One region of the Amycolatopsis ponsaeliensis genome, then DNA from elsewhere that is predicted to be linked to it. Evidence: riboswitches for the same ligand, from Rfam matches in the RefSeq annotation. Region 1 holds a riboswitch; each other region holds the start of a gene.
The links. A riboswitch is a leader RNA that binds a small molecule or an ion and turns the genes downstream of it on or off. The one in region 1 is predicted to bind S-adenosylmethionine.
Positions count from the first base shown of each region.

Region 1 (4,203 bases):
GGGCCGGCGTAGACGGCGACGGCGACACTCGTGCCGCCGGTACCGCCGATGGTGCCGGTGGCGAGCTCGTTCGCCCGGCTCATCGGCAGTGCGCGCAAGTCCGCGAAGGTACCGGCGGCGAGGCTCTCCCCCGGCAGCAGCTCGGCGAGCACCATGATCAGCTGCGCGAACCCCAGCGCCGCCAACGGAAACCAACAGCGTCGCTCATTCCCCATCAATGCAGGGTATCGGGTGCCCGGCGCAGCAGTACCGCGAACGCCGCGGCGAGCAGGACGGCCGCCGAAACGAGCACCCCCACGAGATCGGCCGAAAGCACCACCGCGATCACCGCGAAGACGAACGCGGTGAGCAGGACGAGCCTGCTGCGCTCGTACGCGGCGAGCACCAGCAGGCCGAGCGTGGCCAGCAGCGGACCGCGCAGCCCGTCGCCGAGGCGGAACTGCCACGACCCGATCAGGTCGAGCAGCGGGAGGGCGAGCAGCGCGCCCAGCGTGCCGAGGACGAACCACCCGGTGCGGGCGGGCCGCAGGGCGACGGCGTACCAGATCGCTGTGCCGACGAGCGCCACGCCGAGCGCGACCAGCCACGCCGGCCCGGCGGGCAGGCCCCGCCCGAGCGAGTAGAAGGCGTCCTGGCTCAGCCACTGCGCTCGGCCGTACTCCGTCGCACCGGGCGACGGCGCCGGCCCGAGGAGGAGGTTCGCGGACTCACCTTCGGCGGCGCTGCGGCGCGACAACAGCTGTACCGCCGCCATGCCGACTTGCGCGATCCCCAGCAGTGCCAACGGAAACCAGAAAACCGGCCTTCTCCCCATCCGCCCAGGCCAGCGATCAGCAGAACGGCGGCAGCTCCCGCGGGTCGCCGACCGGAGCCCAGCGGCCGTCCACCTTCGCGTACTCCCAGCGGGCCCCGCGCGAGACAATCTGGCGCAGCGCCAGCACGACGCGGTCGACGTGCTCCTCCGTGCTGCCCAGGCCGAGGCTGACGCGGATCGCCTGCCGCCCGTCGCCGCCGGTGATGCCGATCAGGCGCTTGGCCGCGATGTGCGCGCAGAACGCCCCGTCGCGCACGCCGATGCCGTACTCCGCCGACAGCACCGCCGCCACCCAGCCCGGGTCGAAGCCGTCGAGGACGAAGCTGAGCGTGCCGACGCGGTCGACCGGTGCGTCGAACAGCCGCAGCTCGGCGCAGCCCGGGATGCCCTCGAGACCCTTGCGCAGCCGGGTGAGCAGGGCCTGCTCGTGCGCCACGACGGCGTCCCAGTTCTCGCTGAGCGTCTCGCACGCGACGCCGAGCGCGTACACGCCGACGGTGTTGGGCGAGCCGGCTTCGTGGCGCTCGGGGCCGGTGTTCCAGACCACCGCGTCCTCGGTCACGAGCTTGGTCGCGCCGCCGCCGGCGAGGTACGGCTTGGCGGCGCGCAGCCAGTCGGCGCGGCCGATCAACGCACCCGCACCGAAGGGCGCGTACAGCTTGTGGCCGGACAGGGCGACGTAGTCGACGTCCAGCTCCCTGATCGAGATCCGGCGGTGCGGCGCGAGCTGGGCGGCGTCGAGCGCGATGCGGGCGCCGTGCCTGCGCGCCACGGCGGCGATCTCCGCCACCGGCAGGAGCTCACCGGTCACATTGGACGCTCCGGTGACGACGACCAACCGCGGTCCCTGCGGGGAATCCGCGAGAGCTTCGTCCACAGCGGACACTGCGGCGAGGCGGGTGCGCGGGGTCGGGATCCGCCGGACGTTCGGGCCCTGCCACGGCAGCAGCGCGGCGTGGTGCTCGGTGTCGAAGACGATCACCGTGGTGTGCCGGGGCAGGCTGCGGGCGAGCAGGTTGAAGGAGTCGGTGGTGTTGCGCGTGAAGACGACGGTGTCGGTGCGACGGGCGTCGACGAAGCGACGCAGGACGTCGCGGGTGCGCTCGTAGAGGCGCGTCGAGACCTGGGACGCGAAGCCGGCGCCGCGGTGGACGCTGGCGTACCAGGGCAGGAACTCGTCGACCTTGGCGCGGACGGCGTCGAGACACGGGGCGCTCGCGGCGTGGTCGAGGTTGGCGTAGCCGATCGATTCCCCGGTGACGAGCGGGACCCGCACGGCGGCACCCGCGACGGCCGGGATGCTTTGCGCGGCAAGGGTTCCGGCGGTCGCGGCGAATTCGGTCGGGGTGGCTCCGGCGGCGACCCGGAACTCGGCGGGAGCAGCCGTGCCGAAGCCGGTCGGGGCGGTGGTCGTGCTGGTGCGATCGATGGCGAGAGTCATCGGTGCCTCCTCGGCGGTCCGGGGGACCCCGGCGAGGGGCCCGCGCTTGCCCGTCGCACGACGCGACCGGCCCGGTCTTCACCCGGGGCACCCCACCGCGGTTGGAGGGTTGCCGGCCAGCAAGCCGGGGCTTCGCGCTGGCACTCATGACCTGAGCCAGAAGGTAACCGAGAACGCCGCCGGCGGCCAACCCCCGCCTCACATTCTGAGACGCCGCTCACACACCGTGAGGACGTCAGAGCTTCGCGCGGAAGTGTCCCGGCAGCTGCGTCACGGCGTTGTCGGCGAGGTGCGTCGCCGTGCCGGTGTACTGCTCGGCTCCGGCCGTGAAGCGCCAGCCGCCGATGGTCTTCCCGTCGACGGGCTCGCCGCTGGCCGCCGCGACCGTGGTCGAGACCTCGGCGAACGACTTGCCGTCCCAGTTCGCGGCCGGGGCGTCCGGCAGGGTCCAGAGCGTGAAGTGCACGTGGGCGCCGGTGCTGCTGCCGCCGCACGGCAGCGCGTTGCCGGTCGAGCCGAGCTCGGCGCCGGCCTCGACGTGCTCACCGTCGGTGACCTCGATGCCCTCCATGTGGTAGTACCCGGTCCGCCAGCCGCCGTCGTGGTCGATGGTCACCCAGTCCCCGCCCGCGCAGTGCTGCAGGTGGACGGTGCCGGCCAACGGCGCGCGCACGGTCTTGTCGGCCGGGCTGAAGTCGATGGCGTTCTTGACGCCGGTGCTGCCGTCGTCGGAGTGGATGCCGGCCGAGTACACCTGCTGGCCGGCCTTGAACGGCAGGGCGAACGCCGGGAAGGGGGCGACCTCCGCGGCCGCGTCCGGGACGCCGGCCAGCCCGGCCGTCACGACGATCGCCGCGATCAGGCTCGCCCCACGCACGTGAAGTTTCGTCACCCTGCGTACTCCTTTGGCTGTTCACTCACCCATTCGAACTAATGAATGGAGCGCACAGTAAGCCAAAAGGGGGAACGAAGGGAAGATCAAGTGAGATTTTTGTGGGGACAAGCGCCGGACAACGGCACTGGTTAACGGCCCGACTCGCCCTTCCAGCGGGCCAGGCGGCCGGCCCGGTCCACGGCGCGGAGCCGGAGCTCGACGGCGTCGCGGACCCCGCTGGTCGTGACCACCAGCAGCTGGTCGTGCTCCTGGAACCGGCTGGTCTTCTGCGGGGTGAAGCCGGCGCCTTCGCGCACGACCAGGCTGACCGTCGCGCCGACCGGCAGCCGCAGCTCGGACAGGTACACGCCGTGCAGCTTCGACCCGGGCTGGATGCGGACCTGCAGCAGCTCGGCGCCCAGCTCGTCCAGCGGCGCGGAGTCGACTTCGATCTCGTGCGCCTCGGACTTCTTCGCCAGCCCGAGCCAGCGCCCGAGCGGCCCGAGCGTCGCGCCCTGGAGCAGCGTCAGCACGATGACCAGCACGAAAACCGCGTTGACCAGCCGTTGCGCGCCCGGCACCCCCTGCGACAGCGGGATCATCGCGAGCACGATCGGCACCGCGCCGCGCAGCCCGGCCCACGACAGGAACGCCTGTTCCCGCCACGGCAGCCGGAACGGCAGCATCGCCAGCACGACCGAGATCGGCCGGGCCAGCAGCAGCACGACGGCCCCGGCGACCAGGCCCGGCACCACCGCCTCGAGCACCCGGCCCGGCGAGGCGAACAGGCCGAGCAGCACGAACAGCCCGATCTGCGCCAGCCAGCCGAGCCCTTCGGCGAACGACAGCGTGTCCGAGCGGTGCGGCAGCCGCGAATTGCCGAGCACCAGCGCGGCGACGTAGGTGGCGAGCAGCCCGGACGCGTGCAGCAGCTGCCCGGACGAGTACGCCACGACGCACACCGCGACCGTGGCGAGCGGGTAGAGGCCGGTCGCCGGCAACGCGGCCCGGCGCAGCGCGATCCCGCCGAGCCAGCCGAAACCGAGCCCGATCGCGAGGCCCGCCGCGAGTTCG
Region 1 covers NZ_JAPZLD010000014.1:90,864-95,066, reverse strand. The annotation lists gene QQ657_RS21825 (hypothetical protein) at 1-215, opposite strand, end outside; gene QQ657_RS21820 (hypothetical protein) at 215-784, opposite strand; gene QQ657_RS21815 (aminotransferase class V-fold PLP-dependent enzyme) at 831-2,255, opposite strand; SAM riboswitch class IV at 2,293-2,407, opposite strand; gene QQ657_RS21810 (M23 family metallopeptidase) at 2,491-3,147, opposite strand; gene QQ657_RS21805 (potassium/proton antiporter) at 3,279-4,203, opposite strand, start outside.

Region 2 (4,203 bases), on a different contig from region 1:
GCGGCCGGGTCGTGCGCACCGGCGCCGCGGCCGGTGCTGATCACCAGCACCCCGGTGATCACCAGGAACGCGCCGAGCAGCCCGAGCCAGCCGGGCCGTTCGCCGAGCACCAGGACGGCCGCCAGCACCGACAGCAGCGGCCCGGTGCCCCGCGCGACGGGGTAGACGACGGAGAGGTCGCCGACGCGGTAGCCGCGTTGCAGGACGATGCCGTAGGCGACGTGCAGCACCGACGTGCCCACGGCGGCCAGCAGCCAGCTCCACTGTGGACGTTGCGGCTCGACGACCAGCAGCACGACCGTCACGGGCAGCAGGACGACGGCGGAAACCGTGTAGTAGAGCCAGACGAACTGCGTGCCGCCGGAGGAGATCCGCTTGGCGGCGAGGTTCCACGCGGCGTGCACGACGGCGGCGATGAGGACGAAGGACAAGGCGGTGGTGTTCACGGGACCCCTTACGGGTTTTCGCGCGCGCGAAAACCGGGTCCTCCAGGCTTTTGCCCCGTCAGATGAACGACCGGCCGTCCGGGCCCGCCGATGGTGCCGCTCGGACCAGACTCGCCGGGTCCTGGTTGTGTGGTGCGGAGCGCGCGGACCGGCGACGGAACCCTAGGCACTGACCGTCGTCCACCGTACTCCTGGTGATCGGGGTCTTGCCGGACGCGGTCGCGGGCCGTCCGAGCTGGGCTGTTAAAGTTGTCGCTCGCTGCCCGTGCGGCATTCCGTCATGGAGGAAACCTGCTCTTGCGAGCGGGGCCACTTCAGCGCGGCGGCGAATCTCACCGAGTGAAACAGGAGTTGCCCTATGGCCAACATCAAGTCGCAGATCAAGCGCATCACGACGAACGAGAAGGCGCGTCAGCGCAACCAGGCGATCCGGTCCTCGGTGAAGACCGCGATCCGCAAGGTCCGCGAAGCCGCCGACGCCGGCGACAAGGCGAAGGCCGCCGAGCTGCAGCGCGACGCCGCCCAGAAGCTGGACAAGGCCGTCTCGAAGGGCGTCATCCACGCCAACCAGGCCGCCAACAAGAAGTCGGCGCTGGCGAAGCGCGTCAACGCGCTCTGAGCTGGTTGATTTCTGGGAAAGCCCCGGCTTCGGCCGGGGCTTTCTTCATGCCCGGGGGCGGCTTCGCGCGGTGGAGGGCGGTGCTGCGAGCACCGGACCTGAGGCCGTCGGCGCAGCTGCGGGCGTAGGAGACCTGAGGCTGTCGGCGCAGCTGCGGGCGCGGGAGAATGGCGGCGTCGTCGATCATCCAGTGGCCGTAGCGCGCGTGGCGTAGGCGGCCCCGCCGGCGGGCGCTTGCGAGCGCGGACCGGCACTCGCGCGATTCCGAGCCGGAAGAGCGGTCAGCGGTCGCCCTTGGCGGCCGCCACCTGGAGGACCGCGCGTTCCAGCGCGTAGCCCGGGTCCGCCGCCACGCCCTTGACCTCGGCGTTCAGCCTCGCCACCACGCGCATCGCCGTCGCCAGGCCGTCCTGGTTCCAGCCGCGGACCTGGCCCTGCGCCTTGCGGATCTTCCACGGCGGCATGCCCAGCTCGCCGGCCAGCTGGTTCGGGTTGCCCCGGCCCGCGCCCGAGACCCGGGCGATCGTGCGGACCGCGTCGGCCAGTGCGTCCGCGACCAGGACGTGCGGGACACCCAGCTGCATCGCCCAGCGCAGTGACTCCAGGGCCGCCGAACGGTCGCCGCTCACGGCCTTCTCCGCGACCGCGAACCCGGTCACGTCCGCGCGGCCGCGGTGGTAGCGGTGGACCGCGTCCGCGTCGACGGACCCACCCGCGTCCGCGACGAGCTGCATCGCGGCCGAGGAGAGTTCCCGCAGGTCGGAGCCCACGGCCTCGATCAGCGCGGCGACTCCGGCCGGGTCGATCTTGCCGCCCGCCCGGCGCACCTCGTGCCGCACGAACTGCTCGCGCTCGGCCGGCTTGGTGAGCTTCGGGCACTCCGTGACCTCGGCGCCGGCCTTCTTCAATGCTGCCGGGAGCGTCTTGCCCGCCTTGCTGCGGCCGCCGCCGGTGTGCACGACGACCAGCACGACGCCGTCCGCCGGGTCCTTCAGGTAGGACGCCATCGCGTCGGCCAGCTCCTGCGAGATGTCCTGCGCCGACTCCAGGACGATCACGCGGCCCTCGCTGAACAGCGACGGGCTGACGAGTTCGGCCAGCTCGGGGGCTGTGAGATCGGACACCCGGACCCGGGTCAGCTCGGCCGTGGCGTCGATCGCGCGGGCCGCGGCGAGCGTCTCGCGGACGGCGCGCTCGATCAGCAGTTCTTCCTCACCCAGGACCAGGTGCAGCGGGGCCGGGGCGGTGGCTTGCGCGGTCACGGGTGAATCCTCTCACTTGCGCTGCCGTGCGCCCGCTCCGGTGATGTCGAGCGGCCGGCATGGCACAGCGTGAGCGCCATGTCGTACGGTGTCCTGGAGGCGGCGCGCTCGTTGGCGCGCACCGACAACCGAATACCGCTCATCCAGAGGGGCAGAGGGAACGGCCCGACGAAGCCCCGGCAACCGGCGTACAGCCTGTCATCCCGCGATCGCGGGGTAGCTGACGACCACGGTGCCAATTCCGGCCCGCTTCGGCGGGGCAGATGAGGAAAGGAACCTCGCGATGACCGCAACCCTCGGCACGACCTCCACCACGAAGACCCCGGATCTCGGTCCGGCCGTCGAACTGGTGTCGAAGGAAGAGGGCCACCGGCAGCCGCTCGCCCCGGAGTTCGTCTCCGCCGAGGATTTCTCGCCGCTCGAGGTCGCCTACGACTTCGGCCGCGTCCGCCGCGAAGACATCGAGGCCGGCCCCAAGAACATCTGGCGCTACAAGAAGCTCCTCCCGGTTCCGTCCAACGTCGAAGAGATCCCGAACACCGAGCCCGGCGCGACCCGGCTCATCCGCGCCGACCGCCTCGCCAAGGAGCTCGGCCTCAAGCGCCTCTGGGTCAAGGACGACACCGGCAACCCGACGCACTCGTTCAAGGACCGCGTCGTCGCCGTCGCGCTGGCCGCGGCCCGCGAGTTCGGGTTCGAGGTGCTCGCCTGTCCGTCGACCGGCAACCTGGCCAACGCGACGGCCGCCGCCGCGGCCCGCGCGGGCTGGCGGTCGGTCGTGCTGATCCCGAAGACCCTCGAGCGCGCCAAGATCCTCACCACCGCGGTCTACGACGGTGATCTGATCGCCGTCGACGGCAACTACGACGACGTCAACCGCCTCGCCACCGAGCTCGCCGGTGAGCACCCGAAGTGGGCGTTCGTGAACGTGAACGTCCGGCCGTACTACTCGGAAGGCTCGAAGACGCTGGCCTTCGAGGTCGCCGAGCAGCTCGGCTGGCGCATCCCGCCGCAGATCGTCGTGCCGATCGCCTCCGGTTCGCAGCTGACCAAGGTGGACAAGGGTTTCCGCGAGCTGGGCCAGCTCGGTCTCGTGGACGCCAGCCCGTACAAGGTGTTCGGCGCGCAGGCCACCGGCTGCTCGCCGGTGTCGGCCGCGTTCCGCGCAGGCCAGGACGTGGTCCAGCCGGTGAAGCCGGACACGATCGCCCGCTCGCTGGCGATCGGCAACCCGGCCGACGGCCCGTACGTGCTCGACATCGTCAACCGCACCGGCGGCTCGATCGAGGACGTCAGCGACGAAGAGGTCGTCGAAGGCATCCGGCTGCTGGCCCGCACCGAAGGCATCTTCACCGAGACCGCGGGCGGGGTCACCGTGGCGACGGCGAAGAAGCTGATCGAGACGGGCAAGCTCGACCCGGACGCCGAGACGGTGCTGCTGATCACCGGCGACGGCCTCAAGACCCTCGACGCGATCGAGAACCACGTCGGCCCGAAGGCGACCGTGCCGCCGTCGGCCAAGGCCGTGAACGAGGCGCTCGGCTACTGACGGGCTCCGCCGTCCCCGCCCCGGTTTCAGCGCCGGGGCGGGCCACGCGGCTCGCCCCGGCGCGAGACCGCCGGACCCGCCGGGTCGCCGACCACCGCGGTGTCGCCGTCCAGGTCGGTCCGGGTGACCAGGGCACCCAGCGCCGTCAGTGTGTCCATTGTGGACTTGTTCGGATGCCCGTAGGTGTTGCCCGCGCCGACGCTGACCAACGCCACCCGCGGCGCCACCGCCGCGAGGAAAGCCGGCAGCGAATAACGCGACCCGTGATGCGGCACCTTCAACACCTCCGCCTTCAGATTTCCGATGTCCGCCAAGAGATCCGCCTGC
Region 2 covers NZ_JAPZLD010000006.1:112,752-116,954, forward strand. The annotation lists gene QQ657_RS11355 (DMT family transporter) at 1-446, opposite strand, end outside; gene rpsT (30S ribosomal protein S20) at 805-1,065, shown strand; gene holA (DNA polymerase III subunit delta) at 1,347-2,327, opposite strand; SAM riboswitch class I at 2,464-2,597, shown strand; gene thrC (threonine synthase) at 2,611-3,876, shown strand; gene QQ657_RS11375 (ComEC/Rec2 family competence protein) at 3,903-4,203, opposite strand, start outside.
Region 2: another riboswitch for S-adenosylmethionine. It lies ahead of thrC (threonine synthase); the one in region 1 lies ahead of QQ657_RS21815 (aminotransferase class V-fold PLP-dependent enzyme).

Region 3 (4,203 bases), on a different contig from region 1:
GCCGGCGAGCGCGCCCGCGTTGACGCCGGCCCGCAGCGTCCGGCGCAGCCCGGGCCGCAGCGAAACCGCCGCCGCCTGGAGGTCGTTGCCCAGCAGCAGCGCCAGCTGACGTGGGTCGCCCGAAGCCAGCGCCTCGACGACCGGGGTGTGCGAACCGATCCGCGGCGGGTTGCCGTCGGCGCGCAGGCGGTCCAGCTCCTTGAACACCTTCGGCGTCGACAGCCCTTCGGAGTCGAAAGCCAGCACCCAGTGGAAGGTGTGCCGCGACAGCACCGGGACGAGCTGCTCGCCCCGCCCGGTGCCCAGCGCGGTGCCGCCGTAGAGCGCGAACGGCACATCACTGCCGAGCCCGGCGGCGATCTCGGCCAGCTCGTCACGCGTTACGTCGAGGTTCCAGAGGCTCGCCAGCCCGACCAGCGTCGCGGCCGCGTCGGCACTGCCGCCGGCCATGCCGCCCGCGGCCGGGATGCCCTTGCGCAGCACGACCCGGACGTTCGGCTCTTCGGTCCGGCCGACGTGCGCGGAAAGCGCTTCGACCGCGCGCCAGGCCAGGTTGGTGTGGTCGGCGGGCACCGTGCCCTCGCCCTCGCCGTAGATCTCCAGCCCCGGCTCCTCGGTGACCGCGACGGTCACCTCATCGGTCAGCGACAGGGCCTGGAACACGGTCACGAGGTCGTGGTAACCGTCTTCGCGCAGGTCGTCGACCGCCAGGTGCAAGTTGACCTTGGCCGGGACCCGGACGGTGACTGGAGGCGGAACTACGGCGAGCACCCGACCAGCCTACGTGCCCGTGAAAACGCCCCGATGCGAACCGCGCATCGGGGCGTTTTCACCGTTCGAGATCAGGCTGCCGCGACACCCTGCGGGCCACGCGCGGTGTGCGTCACGTGGCCACCGCGCTCGGCGACCCAGGCCAGGGCCGCGTCGGCACGCTCGCCGCGGACACCGAGGCGGAAGCGGCCGACCGGGGTGTCGCCGATCCGGGTCAGGCCGCCGCCGATCGTGGCGAACTCGACGTCGAAACGGCCCGCCGCCTCCGGCAGCAGCGCGCCGACCGAGGCGAAGCCGACCAGCACCACGTCGACCGAGCGGTCGTAGCGGGCCGACTGCGAGCGGGTCGTCTCGATCGCCGGCAGCAGCGCCTGCGCGGTGCGGCTGGCCGGGTTCGAGACCAGGTCGAGGACGGTGCCGCGCTCGACGACCGTGCCGTCTTCGAGCACCGCGACGTCGTCGCAGACCCGGCGGACCACGCCCGCGTCCGGGGTCGTGACCACGACGGTGGTGCCCAGCTCGGCGCGAGCGCGGTCGAGCACGGTGAGCACCGCGGCGGCCTCCTCCGGGTCGATGCCGGCGGTCGGGTCGTCGGCGAGCAGCACCGCGGGTGCCGCGGCCAGCGCCTTCGCGACCGCGACGCGGCGGAGCTGGCCTTCGGTCAGCTCGCCGGGACGCTGCGTCGCGCGCTGCGTCAAGCCGACGAGGTCGAGCAGCGAGCCGACTCGGCTGCGGCGCTGCGGGCCGTCGACGCCGAGCTGCTCGAGCGGGGAAGCGATGTTGCCGGCGATCGTGCGCTCGGCGATCAGCTCCGGCTTCGTCGAGACGACGCCGAGCTGGCGGCGGATCTCGCGCAGGCGGCGGCCGTCGAGGGTGCCGGTGTTGAGGCCGTCGAGGCGGACGACGCCGCGGTCGGGCCGCTCCTGCAGCGCGATGCAGCGGGCGAGGACGGACTTGCCGGACCCGGCCGGGCCGACGACGCCGAACAGCGAGCCGGCCTGGACCTCGACGCTCACGTCCCGCAGGGCGACGACCGAGTTTCCGTTGGTGGCAAAGGTTTTGGACAGGTTTTCGACGGTGATCACGAAGGCTCCAGAAAACGGGGCGCGCTCACTCGGAGGCGCCCGGCCGCAAGCAAAGTCCGTCCTTTGAGGACGGTGCATGAAGAAGAGGTGGACCGGCTGTGACTAGCTCAGCGGGAGCGTCGACATGCGGTCACGGAGCGGCGGCCTTCGTCGACTACGCGACGCCTGGTCAGGAGCAGGGGGCGAGCTACCCTCTTCATCTGAAACGGCCTCCATCGGTCCTGGCGGTAGCACCTGCCCTGTGGAGGGTGGTTGCTGCGACTTCGGCGAGCCAGGTCTCTCAGTCGCTCGGGATGGACGCTTCCGAGTAAAGCCGATCCCGAGGAGCGAAAGCAAGCCTGTTGGCCCAGATCACACGAGTGGAGGTGTCCGAATCGCGAGATCGCACGGCAAGAGGCGTATTTTCACCGGACGGCGTTGACTTCCACTGTGGACGTGCTACTGAGCGGCGGCGAGCCGGGCGAAGTCGTGCACGCCCAGCTGCTCACCGCGGGTTTTCGGGTCGATCCCGGCGGCCGTGAGCAGCTCCCCGGCCCGCTCGGCCGAGCCCGCCCAGCCGGCCAGCGCGGCCCGGAGCGTCTTCCTGCGCTGTGAGAAGGCGGCGTCCACGAGCCCGAAGAGCCGATCGCGGTCGTCCGACGCCGGAGCGTCACCGCGTTCGAAGGCGACGAGCGCGGAGTCGACGTTCGGCACCGGCCAGAACACCGAGCGCGGCACCGCGGCGACCTTGCGCGCCGGGCCGTACCAGGCGAGCTTGACGCTCGGGACGCCGTAGATCCGGCTGCCGGGGCCGGCCGCCATCCGGTCGGCGACCTCGGTCTGGACCATGACGAGGCCGTTCTTGAGGGAAGGCAGCTCGGCGAGCAGGTGCAGCACGACCGGGACGGCGACGTTGTAGGGCAGGTTGGCGACGAGCGCGGTCGGCTCGGGCAGGTCGTCGTTCGTGACCCGCAGCGCGTCGGCCGCGACGACCTGGAGGTTGCCGGCGACCTCGGGCGCCCGGTCGGCGACGGTCTTGGGCAGCCGTTCGGCGAGCTTGGGATCGATCTCGACGGCGACGACGCGCGCACCGGTGGCGAGCAGCCCGAGGGTCAGCGACCCGAGCCCGGGCCCGACCTCGAGGACGACGTCGCCCGGGCCGACGTCCGCCAGCTCGACGATCCGGCGGACGGTGTTGGGATCGTGCACGAAGTTCTGCCCGAGCTTCTTGGTCGGCCGCACGTCGAGCTCGGCCGCCAGCCCGCGGATTTCGGCAGGTCCCAGCAGTTCAACCACCGGACGAGCTTACCGATGGGCCATCTCGCGCACCCGGACGGTCGGCTCACGCATCCAGAGGGTCGGCTCGCGTACCCGGACGGTCGGCTCACGGTGATCCGGGACGGAACTCGCGTGATCGGAGACGTGACTCGCGTGATCGAGCGCGGAACTCGCGTGATTGGAGGGGCATCTCGCGTGATTGGGCGGGCATCACTCGTGATCGGAGGGGCATCAGCTCGATGCCTCGGCAATCACGCGTGATGCCCCTCGGGACACGCGTGATGCCCGTCGGCGCACGCGAAACGGCCCCCGTCCGGAAAGGACGGGGGCCGTTTCGGAAAAGATCAAGCCTTCTTGCCGCAGACCGGCCAGGCGCTGTAACCGCCGCGGGCGTCGCGGACCTTCTCCGCGATCGCGATCTGCTGCTCGCGCGAAGCCTGGTTCGGGAGGCTCGCGTACTGGTCGCCGCCGTAGGCGTCCCACGTGCGCTTGTCGAACTGGAGGCCGCCGTAGTAGCCGTTGCCCGTGTTGATGGCCCAGTTGCCGCCCGACTCGCACTGGGCGATGCGGTCCCACGAGGAGCCGTCGCCGATGGCCGGCGTCGGGGCCTGCTTGGTGCCGACGTGGATGATCTTCGGCTTCGGCTGGGTGATGACCTGCTCGGAGATGCTCTCGCGGGAGACCTCTTTGCCGTTCTTCTGCGTGACCTTGTAGGTCACCATCTTCTCGCCGGGAGTGCCCGGGTCCTCGACCGAGGTCTTGCCCTTGGCGAGGTCCGGGTCGTCGACCTTCTGCTCGGGCGGGGCGATGTCTTCCTTCTGGACGACCGTCGAGACGCCGGTGCGGCTGATGTGCACCTCGGCGCCGTCGGTCAGCTTGACGTCCAGGCCGCCCTCGGCCTGGTCCTCCGGGCCCAGGGTGAGCTTGTACTCGCCCAGGAACTCCTTGGTCGTGACCGCGGTGGTCTTGACCTGCTTGGGCTCGTTCGCGCCGTCGTAGAGCGTGATGTTCTTGAGGGTCTTGATCTGGACGGTGGCGCCCTCCAGGGGCAGCTCGCCGTCCTTCGGCATCGACATCCACGTGCCGGGCT
Region 3 covers NZ_JAPZLD010000047.1:31,228-35,430, reverse strand. The annotation lists gene QQ657_RS45075 (4-(cytidine 5'-diphospho)-2-C-methyl-D-erythritol kinase) at 1-771, opposite strand, end outside; gene QQ657_RS45070 (methionine ABC transporter ATP-binding protein) at 843-1,856, opposite strand; SAM riboswitch class I at 2,066-2,156, opposite strand; gene rsmA (16S rRNA (adenine(1518)-N(6)/adenine(1519)-N(6))-dimethyltransferase RsmA) at 2,295-3,131, opposite strand; gene QQ657_RS45060 (resuscitation-promoting factor) at 3,458-4,203, opposite strand, start outside.
Region 3: another riboswitch for S-adenosylmethionine. It lies ahead of QQ657_RS45070 (methionine ABC transporter ATP-binding protein); the one in region 1 lies ahead of QQ657_RS21815 (aminotransferase class V-fold PLP-dependent enzyme).